4 regions of the Paenibacillus sp. LjRoot153 genome follow, and region 1 is predicted to be linked to each of the others. Evidence: predicted binding sites of a transcription regulator. Region 1 holds the regulator's gene; each other region holds the start of a gene.

Region 1 (4,222 bases):
CTTCATTCATATGGTCGTACATATCGACAAATGTCGTTGTGCCGCCTTTGATCATTTCAAGGATCGACAACCGCGTTCCCCATTTGACATCCTGCGAAGTGAATTTCCCTTCCATCGGCCACATTTTTTCCTCTAACCATACTTGCAGCGCAAGGTCGTCACCATAACCGCGAAGCAATGACATCGCAGCATGTCCATGTGTATTCACTAGGCCTGGCATATACAGCTTATTCGTTCCGTCAATCACTTCATCATAATTCTCTATTGGTTCGGGGACTTCTGCCCCGATGTATGTAATTTGACTGGCTTCGATAACCATACAGCCTTTTATAGATGTTTTGTCTTCCTTATTAGAAATAAAATTACCATTTAAAATTATTGTTTTTTTCATAGTAAAAAACCCTCTCTATGCTCATTCTATAAACAGCTACTGCTCCATAAACTTTACATCTTCAAGCTTGTAAAATCAAGGAAGCAGCGTACGATTCCTATGATGTTGAGAAATTGTAAATTGTCACGGAATTTTCGTTGCTTTAGCCCCAATGAATATGATACTTTAAACATTGTGAGTTTTTTCTACAATTTGGTCATTTTCAATTCACAAATTCGTTCAAAAACTTGTACATATAGTAAAAATTAGGAGGATTCTATGACAACGTTATTCACCAGAAAGAACGAAGTCGATTTCTTGCAACTTCTTATTCGTGCTGCAGAGAACGCTTTGCAAACAGCTCAACTGTTTCGCACGGCAATGATGGGTGATAAACCCCCAATTGAGTATGTTAAAGCGATTCATGATCTTGAACATGCAGGAGACTCCATCACACATGACATCTTCAGAGGATTAAACAAAGTATTTATCACGCCGATTGATCGAGAAGATATTATGATTCTAGCGTCCAAGGTCGATGATGTTACCGATGGTATTGAAGCTACGATTGCTCGTTTCGACTATTTGAATGTTTCTCATACGGATTCCTACATGAAAGATTTCTCAGGTGTGATTGTAGATTCCTGTCAACATATGTTAGATGCTTTTAAGCTTTTAGCAAAGAAAAAGTATATGCAAATTCCGGAGCACACCGTTGCTATAAATAAGCTTGAGAATGATGGAGATCGCTTGATGCGCGAAGGGATCCGTCAAATTTTTATAACACGTAAAGACGTGTACGAAGATTTTAAACTCAAAGAAATTTACGAGCGTTTGGAAGAAACAACCGATGCTTGCGAAGATGTGGCTAACATTCTAGACAGTGTAGTACTTCGTTACTCCTAAGACGAGATGTCCTGGTGTACGAAGATAGTTTTCCGATTGGAAAACGCTAGGAGGAATTCATGTTAACTTATTTGATCATAATCGTTGCACTAGCCCTGCTATTCGACTTCATCAACGGATTCCACGATACAGCTAATGCGATTGCGACTTCAATTTCTACCCGAGCATTAAGTCCTCGAGTCGCTATATTTATGGCTGCTTCACTTAATTTCGTTGGCGCCATGGTTTCTTCTGAGGTAGCCAAAACAGTAGGTGGAAGTATTGCCAATCCCGCTAAGATCGAGAATGGTGTTGAGATTGTTATTGCTGCCTTACTCGCGGCAATCATATGGAACCTGCTTACCTGGTACTTGTCAATTCCATCTTCGTCCTCCCACACGTTGCTTGGTGCCTTAGCTGGTGCGGTAATCGCGGGAGCAGGCTTCAATGGCGTAAACTGGAGTGGTTTCACACAAATTATTATCATTCTCATTTTATCACCAATTATCGCTTTCGTTCTAGGTTATCTCATCATGGTATTGATCAAATACATCGTGCTTTGGTCAGGGAATACCTCCCGGTCCAAGCTAAATCGTGGATTTCGTACGCTTCAAATCATTTCTGCCGGATTACTTTCGTACTCCCACGGTGGTAACGATGCGCAAAAAGCGATGGGGATTATCGTATTTGGTCTCGTTGCTGCCGGTGTACAAGATGATTTGAATGTGCCGATTTGGGTAAAGATTGCTGCAGCCCTCGCGATGGGTCTTGGAACATCAATTGGCGGATGGCGCATCATTAAAACGGTCTCAGGTAAAATTGTTAAAATTGAACCGATTAACGGTTTTGCTGCCGATTTAACATCTTCAATCGTCATTCAAATCTCAACCTTCATCGGTAAACCATTATCTACAACACATGTCATTTCCTCAGCGATCATCGGGACAGGCAGTGTCATGCGTTTCCATGAAGTACAATGGGGTACAGTAGGTCGCATGTTAATCACTTGGATTATTACCATTCCAATCTCAATGGTTCTTGCGTATACGCTGTACTTTGCGATATTCCGTTTAATTATGTAATAAACAATCAAAGGCACGACCCGCTGAAGCTGCGCGGGTCGTGCCTTTTTCATGCTAATCGAGATAATAGGCCAAGCTCTGAAGCTCTGTCGTGAAATCCGCATAATGCACTCGAACATCTGGAGGTACTTTAATGATGACGGGAGCAAAGTTTAAGATCGCTTCAATGCCACAAGCTACGAATTCATTCGCTACATTCTGTGCTTCGGCCGCGGGAACGGTTATAATACCGATCCGCACGCCAAGCTCAGACATAACCGACTTCATTTTATCCATGGGGAGCACAACTAAGTTATTAATCACTTCGCCTGTCTTAGATGGCATAGCATCGAATAAAGCCACAATTTTCATATCATTTCGTAGGTACGTATTATAATTGCAAAGTGCTCTGCCTAAGTTTCCTGCGCCAACGAGCGCAACTTGAATATGTCGATCTAATTTAAGAATCTGGCGAATCTTCTCGATCAAATAATTGATATCATAGCCGATTCCTTTTTTGCCAAACTCGCCAAAATAAGCTAAATCCTTCCTAATTTGAGCAGGATTCAGATCTAACTTTTGACCTAAATCCTGAGAAGAAACCGTGGAAACATTGTTCATTTGCAACTCGTTTAGATAACGTAAATAGATAGGTAATCTGCGGACAACAGCTTCCGAAATTTTTTGTGTTTTCACGTCTTAGGCTCCCCCCATCCACTGCTCGATCCTCGGTAACATTTGTTCACATGTCATATGCTCGATCTTCGGACCAGGCAACGAGTAGAGGAAATGCTTGCCATAATACGTTTCAATAACTCGTGTGTCATAGATAATAACGATCCCTTTGTCTGACGCTCTACGAACAAGTCGACCAAACCCCTGCTTAAAGCGAATGACAGCTTGTGGGACAGAAAATTTCATGAACGGATTTTCATTCCGCTTCTTGATATTTTCACACTTGGCTTCGACCAGTGGATGATTAGGCGGCTGGAAGGGTAGACGGATGATGGCTAAACAGCTAAGAGCATCCCCGGGAATATCCACACCTTCCCAGAACGAGCTAGTACCCAGCAGCACGCACATTTTGTTATCTTGGAACATCCGGGTCAACTTACTCCGATTGCCACTGTCTACACCCTGTCCAAGCACTGTGATGCCATGCGGACTCAGCTTCTCCTTCATGCCTGCATGCACGAGCTTCAACATCCGATTCGATGTACAAAGTACCAGCATACGCCCCTTCGTCACCTGTGCCACATCACTCAGAGAGTTGATCAGTGCTTCGATAAAAACAGGGTCACCCGCTCCCTTAATCGTTGGGAAATCACGTGGAATGACGACCAAAGCTTGCTCACGATAGTTAAAAGGAGATGGCAACTGAACCGTTTTGAGCTTACCTGTCTCTTCGTCCTCTGGAATGGCTAATCCTAGTTGCTCCGCCGAGTATTGAAACGATTTATTCACCGAAAGCGTTGCGGAGGTCAGAATAATACTGTCTTTCGTTTCAAAAAAATGCTGCTGCAGCAACCCGCTCACGTCTGTTGGTACTGAGTTCAACTGGACTGATTTGGCTTTCGCATACGTGCCGGCTTCGACCCAGTAGACATACCCCTCATCTGCCATTTTCATAAAGAAATGAAGCGCATCACGATGTGCATATAGTTCTTTCACGGTACCATTCAGATCGGTCACTAACCCTTGAACACCAAGCCCATCCTGCTGTTCCTTTAACTCATTCAACAATTTATCCAAAGTTCGCAAGAGTTCATTCGCATTTAAATAAATGTTATCCTCCATGATCAAAAGCTCACGCCAATTAGCAGGCAGTGTATCAGGCTTCAAACGCAGCACATATTGCGAAGTTTCCGATTGCGAAGGATCACTTCTAGAGGAAACCAATTCGTAC
Region 2 (4,222 bases), 3.7 Mb from region 1:
ACTTACCGTAAAATGCATTTCGATATACGTCAGCCAGTTCCGTTACTAGCGGCATCCGAGGATTGGCCGTTGTACACTGATCTTCGAAAGCTCGATCCGCCAAGTAATCTACACGCGTCTCGAATTGTTCCGCCTGGAACCCAAGATCCTGAAATTTCTCCGGAATTCCGAGAATTTTGTTCAGCTTGCGGATCGCCTCGATAAGGCTGTTCACGCCTTCTTCCGTTGTATTAGCTGGAAGCCCCAGCATGCGCGCGATTTCAGCATAGCGTTGGTCGGCTACGAAGTGATCGTATTTCGGGAACGAAGTAAACTTCGTCGGCTTTTGAGCATTATAGCGAATGACATGCGGCATCAAAATCGCGTTGGTACGTCCATGTGCGGTGTGATACTCGCCGCCCCATTTATGCGCCAAGCTGTGATTAATACCCAGGAAAGCATTCGCGAAGGCCATACCGGCAATGGTTGAGGCATTATGCATTTTCTCACGGGCAATAGGATCTCCTGTGGCATACGATTTCTCTAAGTTTTGGAACACTAATTGGATGGCTTTCATCGCCATACCATCGGAATAATCATTCGCCATCACAGACACATACGATTCAATGGCGTGCGTTAGGACATCCATACCGGTGTCTGCTACCGCTGTCTTCGGTAAGCTGTACACGTAATCAGGATCAATGATGGCAACATCCGGTGTAAGCTCATAATCAGCAAGCGGGTACTTTGTATTGCCTTTTTCTTTATCTGTAATTACAGCGAAAGACGTCACTTCCGAACCTGTACCCGAAGTCGTAGGAATCGCGACAAATTTCGCTTTGCGTCCCAGACGCGGATATTTGTAAACCCGTTTACGGATATCCATGAATTTTTGCTTTAAGGCATCAAAGCTAGTATCTGGGTATTCATAGAACAGCCACATCGCTTTAGCCGCATCCATTGGTGACCCGCCGCCCAAGGCGATAATGCAATCCGGCTGGAAGCTTGCCATCTGTGCCTGGCCGCGTTCTATGGTTTCAACAGACGGATCAGGCTCTACATCCGAGAACACTTCGATATAGACGGGAAGCTGCCGTTTGCGGAGGTAGTATTCTACACGCTCTACATAACCGAGCTTCACCATCATCGGATCCGTGACAATCATCACCCGAGTAATGTCAGGCATTTTCTCTAAATACTGAGTAGCTCCCTTTTCAAAATAAATCTTCGGCGGTATCTTGAACCACTGCATATTGACCGTACGGTAAGCAACCCGTTTCACATTGATTAGATTCACCGCGCTCACATTAGAGGTCGTGGAATTATGTCCGTATGAACCGCAACCTAGTGTCAAGGATGGCAAATTCGTATTATAAATGTCCCCAATAGCGCCATGTGTGGAAGGTGAATTAACAATCACACGTCCCGTTTGAAGCTTATTGGAGAATGCCTGTATGACCTCTGTATTCTGTGAGTGAATGACAGAGGAATGTCCCATGCCTCCGAATTTCACCACTTCCACAGCCCTGTCAATGCCTTGCTCCGCGTTCTTCACTTTGTAACAAGCGAGTACGGGGCTTAGCTTTTCAGCTGACAATGGGTAGGCCTCACCGACACCCGCTAGTTCCGCGACTAGCATTTTCGTATTCACAGGCACCTGAATACCAGCCATCTCAGCAATTTTCACAGCAGATTGACCCACGATAACCGCGTTCACCGCACATTTCTCACTGTTAATTACCAGTTTGGAGACCGCTTCTGTTTCTTCTTTATTTAAAAAGTAACAGCCCTGATCCACCATCAATTTTTTTGTTTCCGCATAGACCGGTTCCTCAATAATGACTGCTTGTTCGGAGGCGCAAATCATGCCGTTATCAAAGGTCTTGGATAGGATCAAGTCATTCACAGCCTGCTGCAAATTCGCTGTCTTCTCTATGAAGCAAGGAACATTACCAGGTCCGACGCCCAAAGCAGGCTTACCGGTGCTATAGGCTGCCTTCACCATGGAAGAGCCTCCAGTAGCTAGAACTAGCGCCACATCGGGATGATTCATCAGCAACTGCGTAGCTTCCACAGATGGATGCTTCACCCATTGAATACAATGCTCTGGCGCGCCGGCCTTAACTGCCGCATCCAGTAATGTCGCTGCTGCCGCAGCACTTGATTGTTGCGCAGACGGGTGGAAGGCGAATATGATCGGATTACGGGTTTTGGTTGCAATCAATGATTTGAACATCGTCGTCGAAGTCGGATTGGTTACAGGCGTAACACCAGCGATAATGCCCACGGGCTCAGCCACCATTCGGTAGTTCTCATACGTATTTTCCTCAATCACACCGACCGTCTTGTTATTTTTAATGCTGTGGTAAATATATTCAGTAGCAAATAGATTCTTGGTGATTTTATCTTCATACACGCCACGACCGGTTTCCTCCACAGCAAGCTTGGCGAGAACCATGTGCCTATCGATGCCGGCTAATGCCATTTGCTGAATGACATGGTCTACCTGATCTTGATCTAGCTTTAGAAATTGCTGCTGTGCTTCTTTCGCTCTGGCCACCAGTTGGTTGACTTCCTCTTGCGCTGAAATCCGTTCATTCATCTTCGCTTCTTTGGTTGTCATGGTTTATTCACTCCTTTATTTTCATTCCATGTGAAGCCGTTACCTTGTTGTTCTACTCTTAGATTAAGCTTAATCAGGAACCCTAACTATGATAAAAATCACATAACGAGAGGTTAAAGCGATTTCTTCTTTGAATTTATTGTGAATAATTTCACATTCTAATTTATAGAAAAGGCAGCAGTTCTATTTTCATAAAATCGCTGCCTTGCTTCCGCTACATTTTGTTAATTACCAAGTGATGAATCCTTTTGAACATGTACTACAAAGCCCATGGCCTCGTATTCCTCAAACGTTTTGATATTGGAAACAAAATTCAAATCAACGCCGTTCTCAAGTAAGAAACGCTCCCCTAGTTCGCTCCAAAAAACATGGTTTAGCAAGGCAGAAACTTTGGTTTCCCCTTGATTTAATAAATGCGCGATGTGGGACGCACAGGCTCGGTCATAAATGCCATGTAATGGGTAAAGCTCGCTGGCCACCAAAGGAACAACGGCCTCAAATCCATCCAGTTTTCTTTGCATCAACAACTGCGCTGCTTTACTAGAAATAAAGGGCATATCGCACCCGACTACCCAGACGGAAGTATGTATAGCTAGAGATAATGCGGCGTGCATACCACCAAGAGGGCCATGACCTGCAAAAAAATCCGTAATAATACGAACGGAACGATCGACTTTATTTAGATAGGGCTTGGGATCATTGGTAACAATAATCAACTCATCGCATATTTCCCTCATACAATCTATCTGCCGGACAATAAGAGGCTTTCCGCCAAACGGGAGTAATGCCGTCAGTTCTCCGTTCATTCGACGGTTTGCTCCACCAGCCAAAATAACTCCTGAAAGCATACCCATCACTTCCCTTTCAAATTAATATATAGTTAATGAAAAAACACCCACTCTTACTCTCAGATTACGGAGTAGAAAGAACAGGTGTTATCACTATTTATCATTGGATTAGGCCCTCATCTTATCTGAATTTTGCTTTTAAATGGAACAGTTCTAAGATCTTATCCAACCACTTGTGTAAGTAGGGAAGGATCATATGGTCCACACCAAATTTACCTGCATTAGCGCCTGCCGCTAATATGAAGAATCCCAGAAGCATTAACCATGGATTACTGCTGACAGTACCAGCAAACATATACATAAAATTCATCATTAAGCCGAAGAAAATTGCTACAGTAGTCAACGCACCTAACAGTAGACCCAAACCAACCAATAATTCCCCCCAAGGAACCATAACGTTAAACCACCCAACATGCGGTAGAGCAAAATTTTTCAAGAAAGCAACATAATTCGCATAAACCATATCTGTCGTTCCGCTTTCAAGAACTGGTTTAGCAATTGCTCCTTTTAGATATCCTGTAGCGTCGAAAGCTTTTTCACCTGTGATTTTGTGCCATCCTGCTATCATCCATTCCCAACCGACATACAAACGAATGATCGTCAAGAGCATTGCAGCGTAGTTATTTTCCCTTAACCATTTCATCATTTGAACCATCTCCTTCGTCCTTTATGCTTTTATTGTAGATCGAAGAGAGTGACGTGTAAGTGATAATAATCACAGCTTCCTACATTTATCTTATTTATAATGAATTTAATTAATCTTTGATCTTGT
Region 3 (4,222 bases), 470 kb from region 1:
ATTCCTTGATCAGACGGATACGAACAATAATCTCGTGAGTCGTGACACGGGCTTGATATATGTAAATGAAAAGCGAAGCTTACGAGGAAATCTGCTGTTTCTTACGAAAACACTTCATGAGAGTGGTTTATTGATTATTAAAGAAGGTCCAACACAACTCGGGATCTTTGATAACTCTCGCATGGAATTTCAATTTCGAGGGAAGAGTTTGAGCCTGGAAGGGACGGGGGTCAGTGAAGAAGATCTCCAACAAACGGAAGAAATCACCTCTTATGGAGTAACCGTTGGTGTTTATGATGGAACTATGCTCGGCGGATATCATTTACTTCAAACGTATCATCGGAATCTTCGTGATCACAATACGGTTAGGGATAGCTTCATGATGAGCAATACATGGGGGGATCGCTCGAAAGATGGTGCCATCGGTGAGACATTTTTGATTAAAGAATTGAAGGCAGCAGCCGCTCTTGGATTAAGCATCATGCAAATTGACGACGGTTGGCAAAAGGGAGTAACGAGCAATTCCGTACTAGCAGCAACGAAGTCGAATGGAGGGCTGTGGAGCGATTATTATAGCGGTGATGGAGATTTCTGGGAGGTACATCCGGACAGATTTCCGAACGGTCTCACACCTATAGTTTCGCTTGCCCGGGAACTTGGGGTTGCTTTAGGTTTATGGTACTCACCAGACTCGGTCCATGACTATTTGAATTGGGAAAAGGACATTGCTACCTTATTGAATCTACATAGAAATTACAATATTCGTGCATTTAAATTAGATGGGATTGAAATACGCTCTAAGCTGGGAGAGATTAGGTTACTGAAAATGATGCGATTCGTCCAGAAAGCGACCAATGGACAAGTTGATTTCAATATCGATACGACTGCTCAGAAGAGACTAGGTTACTTTGGGCAAACTCAATATGGCAGTATCTTTCTTGAAAATCGCTACACCGATTGGAAAAATTATTATCCGCATTGGACGCTTCGCAATCTTTGGATGTTAGCTCCTTATCTGCCATCTTCAAGGCTGCAAATGGAATTCTTGAATGTGAATCGCAACACGGATAACTATGCGGAAGATCCGTTAGCTCCGGACGCATGCGGGCAAGTCTATGCGTTCGCAGCAACAGCTTTCTCGAATCCATTAGCTTGGATGGAACTAACGAGTTTAACGGATCAGCAAATAGATTGTTTGTCTACGATCATTCAGGCGTTGAAGCCAAATCATGCTGATATCTTATCTGGACAAGTTTTACCTATAGGTGAAGAACCATCTGGTGCCAGCTGGACAGGATTGCAAAGTATTTGCGGCCTAACGCATGGTTATGTCCTCATCTTCCGTGAACTGCACGAATCTGACACTGCAGCTATGAAACTTTGGGGCGTGAGTGGTGTGGTGAACGTAACCGAGTTGCTGCGAATGGATGTAAAAGATGAGGTGCTCATTCCGCGCACGCAGCTTCAAATGGTCTGGGAATCGACACCACAAGGAGAATATGTGGTCACCCGACCAGCACCTTTTACTTTCGTCTTGTATCGGTACGACACATCATCGAGTTCCAAATAAATGTTGAACAACACAGAAGAGGTTGGCCTATTGTCTTAAATGACATGGGGCCAACCTCTTTTTTTGTTACCTTACTTATACTAGTGCCTTTTCATATAGAAAGACGTCGAAACCATCTATGGTTGCTGGACCTTTTTGCTGGTAGCCGTTTTTCATAAATAACTTTTGAGCACCGAGTTGATTGGATAGCGTGTCAAGAATAAGGTGGTTGATGCCAAGTTCTCTGGCCTTTTGTTCCAATTGGGAAAGTATTTGTTGACCATAGCCCTTCTTCTGGTGACTAGGGTGAACACGAAGACGCTTAATTTCGGCTTTACCTTCCTTTAACAGCTTTAAGCCGCCCATGGCTAACACATTACCGTCTGGTCCTGTACCCACCAGAAATTCACCGCCATCTTTCAAATACTGTTCAGGTATATGCAAAATATCATGGTAATGCTGATGAGTAGGTTCTACTTTTGCCTCAGAGATGACTAATAAATGAATCCTCCATAAATCATCCGTATCCAACGTGGAGTAGCGCCGCGTTTTGATCATAAAGTTTTCCTCCTCTTTCCCAAAAAAACAAATTAGGTATATATGTAATATAAACTAACGTAATTCTGATAACAAATAACCTTTTCTTATAGAAAATCATAATTTTTTAAATATTTCCGTGACAATTTCAATTAAATCTAACATGGATTTGCAGTTGAGTGTGGTTTTCAAACAATACAATTCCAATTTGCTTTTAGAAAATGAATGAAGTTGAATTTGTTTTTGTAAAAAGTTGGATGGATAATCTGTGTGAATGCAAAATGTCTCTTCAATAATTGTTATGTAACATGACATGAGTTAAAGTCATTTTCAAATTTACGTATGTCAATATTGTAGGCAATTTTGAGTGGAAGCGGAAACATTGGATAAAACACGTACAAAATACCAATAAAAATGAATTAATATTCGTGTTTTTCAAATTATGTGTACTTAATCACAACAATTTGGCAAATTTTTGTTGAAAAATACGATGATACAGCGTATATTGATAACAAGAAGCAAATGTTAGATAATTTTACACAACTAAACGATTATCCTTATTACAACACAATAGAGATATAACATTACTCATCATGTTAGTTAAATTCGAATGGGAGCGTGAAATAGGATGAAGAAAAAAATAGTTTTAGTTGGAAATGGCATGGCTGGAGTTAACTGTATAGAGCAATTGCTAAAACTTGCACCTAACTCATACGAAATCACGATCTTTGGGAAAGAACCTCATCCAAACTATAACCGTATCCTGCTCTCATCTGTATTGGCTGGAGATGCGGATATGAAGGATATCGTCATTAATGATTGGTCTTGGTACACAGACAACAACATTACATTGCATACGGGTCATACCGTTAACAAGATAGATACGGAACGCAAGCTCGTCAGTACAGATCTTGGAATTACAGTAGGCTACGATGAACTGATTCTGGCAACTGGATCACTGCCATTCATGCTCCCACTGCCTGGTGCAGACAAAGAAGGTGTGATTGCGTTCCGCGATATTGGGGATTGCGAGACGATGATGGAAACCGCCAAGAAATACAAAAAAGCAGTAGTGATCGGCGGCGGTCTACTCGGGCTTGAAGCAGCACGCGGATTGCTGAACCTGAATATGGAAGTCTCCGTCGTGCATATCAACGAATACTTAATGAATCTTCAACTCGACAGAACCGCATCCTTGATGCTGCAACAAGAATTAGAGCAACAAGGGATGAAGTTCCTGCTCAAGAAAAATAGTGAAACCATTCTAGGCAAAAAACGGGTAACTGGACTTCGTTTTACGGATGGTTCAGAGGTAGATGCTGATCTTATCGTGATGGCTGTTGGGATTAGACCTAATATGGCACTTGCGAAGAACAGTGGCATTGAAATCAATCGAGGCATAGTTGTCAATGATTTCCTTGAAACGAGTGTCCCGCATATATACTCCATTGGCGAATGTACAGAGCATCGTGGTGTTGCATACGGTCTAGTGGCGCCCCTATATGAGCAAGGAGCAGTTCTTGCGAAGCGTTTAGCAGGTGTTAGTACGGATGGTTATCAAGGTTCCGTCGTTTCTACGAAGCTCAAAGTTTCTGGTGTTGACGTCTTCTCCGCAGGTGAGTATGCAGATAAACCAGGTACGCGTGCAGTTCGTGTACAAGATGATTTTGATGGCATCTATAAGAAGGTTGTCATTCGTGATGGGAAAGTGATCGGGGCTGTCTTGTTCGGTGACATCAGCGATGGTTCAAGATTGTTCGCTATGATCCGCAACGGCGAGGATGTAACAGGCAAAGAAAAGACAGTACTCCTAGGCGATGGTGGAGGCAAGACGAAGTCTGGAGTTGATTTAGTTGCTGGCATGAGCGCAGACGAGATTGTATGTGGTTGTAATGGAGTTTCCAAAGGGGCCATTGTCCAAGCGATTCAAGAGAAAGGCTGCTCCAGCGTTAATGATATCAAAGCATGCACGAAAGCTTCCGCTTCTTGCGGAGGGTGTAAGCCACTTGTAGCCGATGTGCTGACTTATGTCCTTGGTGCAGACGGTGTGAAAACCGTCAAGGAAGGGATTTGCGGTTGTACAACGCTCGGGCGAGACGAAGTTGTAGAAGCGATTCGCACGATGCAACTTACGAC
Region 4 (4,222 bases), 2.9 Mb from region 1:
AATACCGCGAGAAACACCTATATCAATGAGCAAATTCGTGATTTTCTCAAAAACAGTTCCGTGAAACACACCGACTGCCATATAAGGAGCCTCTGTGAAGCGCAGCAGTTTTTCCGCCGTATTGAACACGGTTCTCAAACCGAGCTCTTTGCGGATTTCGCGCAGCTCACCAAGCGGCCCACACCAGCTTTCGGTCGGTGTAAACAAGAAGCCTGTTCGCGCTGCAGCAGAAACCAATGCTTCGCGTGATGCTTCAAGCGCATTAACTCCCATTGCCGCAAGCACATCGGACAAGGTGATGCCCCATTTTGGCGGCATACTCGGGCTGCCGTGCAGCGTAGTAGGTAATCCGCATGCTGCGAGTACGAATGCGGTCGGTAATGTCGCGATAAACGTGCGTGTGCGACCGTCATAGGGACCTGCACAGTCCATACTTCCAGGCATAGGATAAGTGCTAATATGTTGTCGCAATGCATGAATAAAGGCTTTGATTTCATCAGGTGATTCCATTTTAATTCGTTCTGCTACAAGAAAAGCACCGATCTGAGCTTGCGTGGCTGCACCGGTTAGAATGAGTTCAGCTGCTTGAGCAGCTTCTTCATAGGAAAGGTCTCTGGCTCCGCGTTTACCGCGGCCTACTTCTTTTAATAAGGATATCATCGTTTGCGGCCCCCTTTGTTCTGATCCTGTAGTATCTGATATACCTTGACGATGGAGGTTGCGACGTCGACCATACGCTTACGTTCATTCATAGCTTGTTTACGGAGGAAGTCATAAGCCTCAGCTTCCGAGATACCTTTGATATCGCATAAAATTCGCTTCGCCTGATCAACCCATTTACGTTCTTCGAGTTTGGACAGCAGTTGTTCGCGCTCCTGATGCCACTCGGTTCGTTGGAAATAATGGTTCACACCCAGTATCAAAGCACAATGAATTTCCAAAGGGCTCATTCTGGGACCGATCAAGCCATCAATTCCCGCATCCATCTTACATTCATTTGAAGGAAAAGTATGCGTATCACACCACCAGAACATTGGAAGACTCCGCTGTGCGAGCAAGCGTACACGCCAATCTGTGACTTGTTCAGGACCTACTGATAATAATACAGCATCGACCTTGGGGATGATAAAGGAAATTTCTTTCATATTAGATGAAGTATAAATGCGGAACCCCAGATTCTTCATGATTTCATCAGGCAAAGATTCTTTTCCTTGAATGTCTTCCGTTCGAACAGCATGTGAGGGCTCAGCGGAGGTAGCTGAGCGAGTAGTCATGAACTCGTCGACCAGAATGAATGATTGTAACATGGGAATACCTCCATCTTGAATAACTTCAACTCATGACAAGTACATGTTAGGTTTAGGTCTTATTTGGTATTATTATACGGCAATACTATAGCATATGCACCTGAAATTTGTCGATATGCTACATGGATTCTCTATGATAATTTTTTTGTGTTAAGTTTATTGACATAGGATTGAGCTCATCGTATAATCAAGTTAAGAAATCGGCACAATGATGTGCCACCTGACGAAGGCAACGGCGCCTATCCCCTTACAAATACGTAACTGGATAGGCTTTTTATGTTCATTGTAATGAAAAAACTACATCTATCATGCTGTTCACGAGGAAGTGGCAGCAGTGGCAATGAGGCCGATAAACATCCCGTGTTTGATAGGGTATGTTTGTCGGCCTTTTCTGTCAACGTGCAGTCAAAAAAATGGATAGGACAAAAAGAAGGCGAAAAGCCTCACAAAAGGAGAGGGATTGCATGGTAGATCGGAAAAGTTTTATGCAAGTGGGGCACAAAGGGTCTTTGTTCAGTTCATTTTTGTATTTTGACATGAGCTTCATGGTTTGGGTACTTCTTGGACCGCTAGCAGTCATCCTTGCCAAAGATTTTGGGTTGGATGCCGCACAGAAAGCAAATTTGGTTGCTTTACCAACTTTGGGGGGGGCGGTCCTACGATTAGTACTTGGCGTACTAACAGATAAGATTGGTCCTAAACTAACAGGACAGATTGGACTTTCTCTTACCCTAATACCATTATTCTGGGGATGGCAGTTCGCTAACACAATGGGAGACATGTATTTCGTAGCACTGATGCTTGGTATCGCAGGAGCAAGCTTTGCTGCAGCACTGCCGCTCGCCAGCAGCTGGTACCCGCCGCAGTATCAAGGATTAGCAATGGGTATTGCAGGGGCAGGCAATAGCGGAACGATTTTCGCTACCTTGTTTGCAAATCGGTTAGCACAACATTATGGAGACTGGCACGTTGTTTTCGGTATTGCCATGATTCCAATCGCGTTAACCCTGGTTGTATTTAGTATTTTGGCAAAGGATAGTCCCAATAAACCAGCACCAAAAACGATTGCAGAGTACGGTAAAGTTTTGAAACAGAAGGATTCGTGGTTGTTCTGTATTTTCTACAGTGTAACTTTCGGTGGTTTTGTAGGAATGGCATCTTATCTTACGATTTTCTTTAATACGCAATATGGACTTTCACCTGTACGTGCTGCAGATTTTACAACGCTTTGCGTCATCGGAGGCAGCTTCTTCCGTCCCGTAGGTGGTTGGCTCGCAGATAAGCTTGGCGGAATTCGCATGTTAATGGTTCTTTACGGTGTTGTTGGTTTAATGATGGCAGGTATCTCAACGCTTCCTGCACTTTCATTGACAACAGTCATGCTCTTTGTCGCTATGATGGCTTTCGGAATGGGAAATGGTTCGGTGTTCCAATTAGTGCCACAGCGTTTCAAATCGGAAATTGGTGTTATGACAGGAATTGTGGGAGCAGCAGGGGGATTAGGTGGTTACTTCTTGCCTAAAATTCTTGGAAACCTAAAGCTATCCACGGGTTCTTTTACACCAGGCTTTCTGATTCTTAGTGGAATTGCACTCAGCTGTATCGTCATTATTGCGGTTGTTCAAGGGCAATGGAAACGTACTTGGATTGGCGAAGGCGGCAAAGTAAAAGCAGCTCCAACAAGCATAGATACAGTTCAGGCTTAACATAGACATATGGCGCCGCTGATTTTACTTGGTCAGCGGCAAATGTAAAGTTTTTGCTCATGCAGCTTGCTCATCAGGCTGTATGGGCAAAGACGTTACGACTAGCGTCTTTGCAGTAGATACGAAAGTTTACGTTTTATGCTTTCGTAGTTGAACTGCTCAAGCTCCATATCCCAAATTTGTCATTTGGGAGCTTTGCTCCTAAATGACCCTTTTTTCACAACTACCTAAATTCAATTGAATGCCATAGTAAATGGATGGAAGGATGATCACAATGACAGTCAAAAAAGAGAAGCTAGTCCTGGTCGGAAACGGAATGGCGGGAGTTAACGCCGTAGAACATTTATTAAAACTGACGCCAGATAAATATGAGGTTACGATTTTCGGTAGTGAACCGCATCCCAACTACAATAGAATCTTGTTGTCCTATGTGCTCTCCGGCGATTCAAAAGTTGAGGATATCGTTATCCACCCTTATGAATGGTATGCGAACAATAACATTACCTTATATACGAATCAAACAATCACCGGCATTGACACACTGGCCCAAACTGTAACGAGCGATAAAGGTCTGACCGTTCCCTATGATAAATTAATTTTGGCAACAGGCTCTAATCCATTCATGATTCCTATGCCAGGTGCAGACAAAGAAGGCGTCATGGCCTACAGAACGATCCGTGATTGTGAAATCATGATTGAGTCGGCTACCAAGTACAAGAAAGCGATTGTCATCGGCGGCGGATTGCTAGGCTTAGAAGCAGCGCGTGGCTTCCTTAATCTCGGTATGAAAGTCGATGTCGTTCATATCGTTGATACGATTATGGAACGTCAACTTGATCGGACGGCATCCAAAATGCTGCAAGCTGCTCTTGAAGAGCAAGGCATCAACTTCTTGTTAGAGAAGCAATCGGCAGAAATTGTAGGAGACAAACGGGTAACGGGCCTTAAATTTAAGGATGGCACGATTGCCGAAGCTGATCTGATTGTTATGGCTGTTGGTATTCGTCCTAATGTAGCCCTTGCGAAAGAAGCTGGCATTGAATGTAACCCAGGCATCATTGTGAATGACTACTTGCAAACTAACGTACCGAATGTGTACGCCGTTGGTGAATGTGCGATGCACAGAGGCATCGCTTATGGTTTAGTAGCACCGCTCTATGAGCAAGGCGCCGTACTGGCGAAACATTTGGCCGGCGTAGAAACAGGTCC

Evidence for each region. The regulator Rex, encoded in region 1, represses fermentation and respiration genes when NADH is low (regulators of the CRP and FNR family bind a similar motif). The targets are predictions, from matches to a motif close to TTGTGAAATATTTCACAA.
Region 2: the regulator Rex is predicted to act here: its motif matches at 2,742-2,759, upstream of adhE (bifunctional acetaldehyde-CoA/alcohol dehydrogenase).
Region 3: the regulator Rex is predicted to act here: its motif matches at 2,529-2,546, upstream of nirB (nitrite reductase large subunit NirB).
Region 4: the regulator Rex is predicted to act here: its motif matches at 1,739-1,756, upstream of ACSQ8P_RS09100 (nitrate/nitrite transporter).

Annotation. Positions count from the first base shown of each region.
Region 1 covers NZ_CAXUQH020000001.1:5,011,058-5,015,279, forward strand. Annotated here, with positions in the region: gene ACSQ8P_RS21675 (amidohydrolase) at 1-391, opposite strand, end outside; gene ACSQ8P_RS21680 (DUF47 domain-containing protein) at 650-1,276, shown strand; gene ACSQ8P_RS21685 (anion permease) at 1,336-2,337, shown strand; gene ACSQ8P_RS21690 (redox-sensing transcriptional repressor Rex) at 2,392-3,012, opposite strand; gene dinG (ATP-dependent DNA helicase DinG) at 3,016-4,222, opposite strand, start outside.
Region 2 covers NZ_CAXUQH020000001.1:1,278,014-1,282,235, reverse strand. Annotated here, with positions in the region: gene adhE (bifunctional acetaldehyde-CoA/alcohol dehydrogenase) at 1-2,602, opposite strand, end outside; gene mobA (molybdenum cofactor guanylyltransferase) at 2,827-3,456, opposite strand; gene ACSQ8P_RS05705 (DoxX family membrane protein) at 3,572-4,096, opposite strand.
Region 3 covers NZ_CAXUQH020000001.1:4,542,841-4,547,062, reverse strand. Annotated here, with positions in the region: gene ACSQ8P_RS19445 (alpha-galactosidase) at 1-1,570, shown strand, start outside; gene ACSQ8P_RS19440 (GNAT family N-acetyltransferase) at 1,646-2,107, opposite strand; gene nirB (nitrite reductase large subunit NirB) at 2,715-4,222, shown strand, end outside.
Region 4 covers NZ_CAXUQH020000001.1:2,065,343-2,069,564, forward strand. Annotated here, with positions in the region: gene ACSQ8P_RS09090 (anthranilate phosphoribosyltransferase) at 1-660, opposite strand, end outside; gene ACSQ8P_RS09095 (ANTAR domain-containing response regulator) at 657-1,307, opposite strand; gene ACSQ8P_RS09100 (nitrate/nitrite transporter) at 1,772-3,013, shown strand; gene nirB (nitrite reductase large subunit NirB) at 3,288-4,222, shown strand, end outside.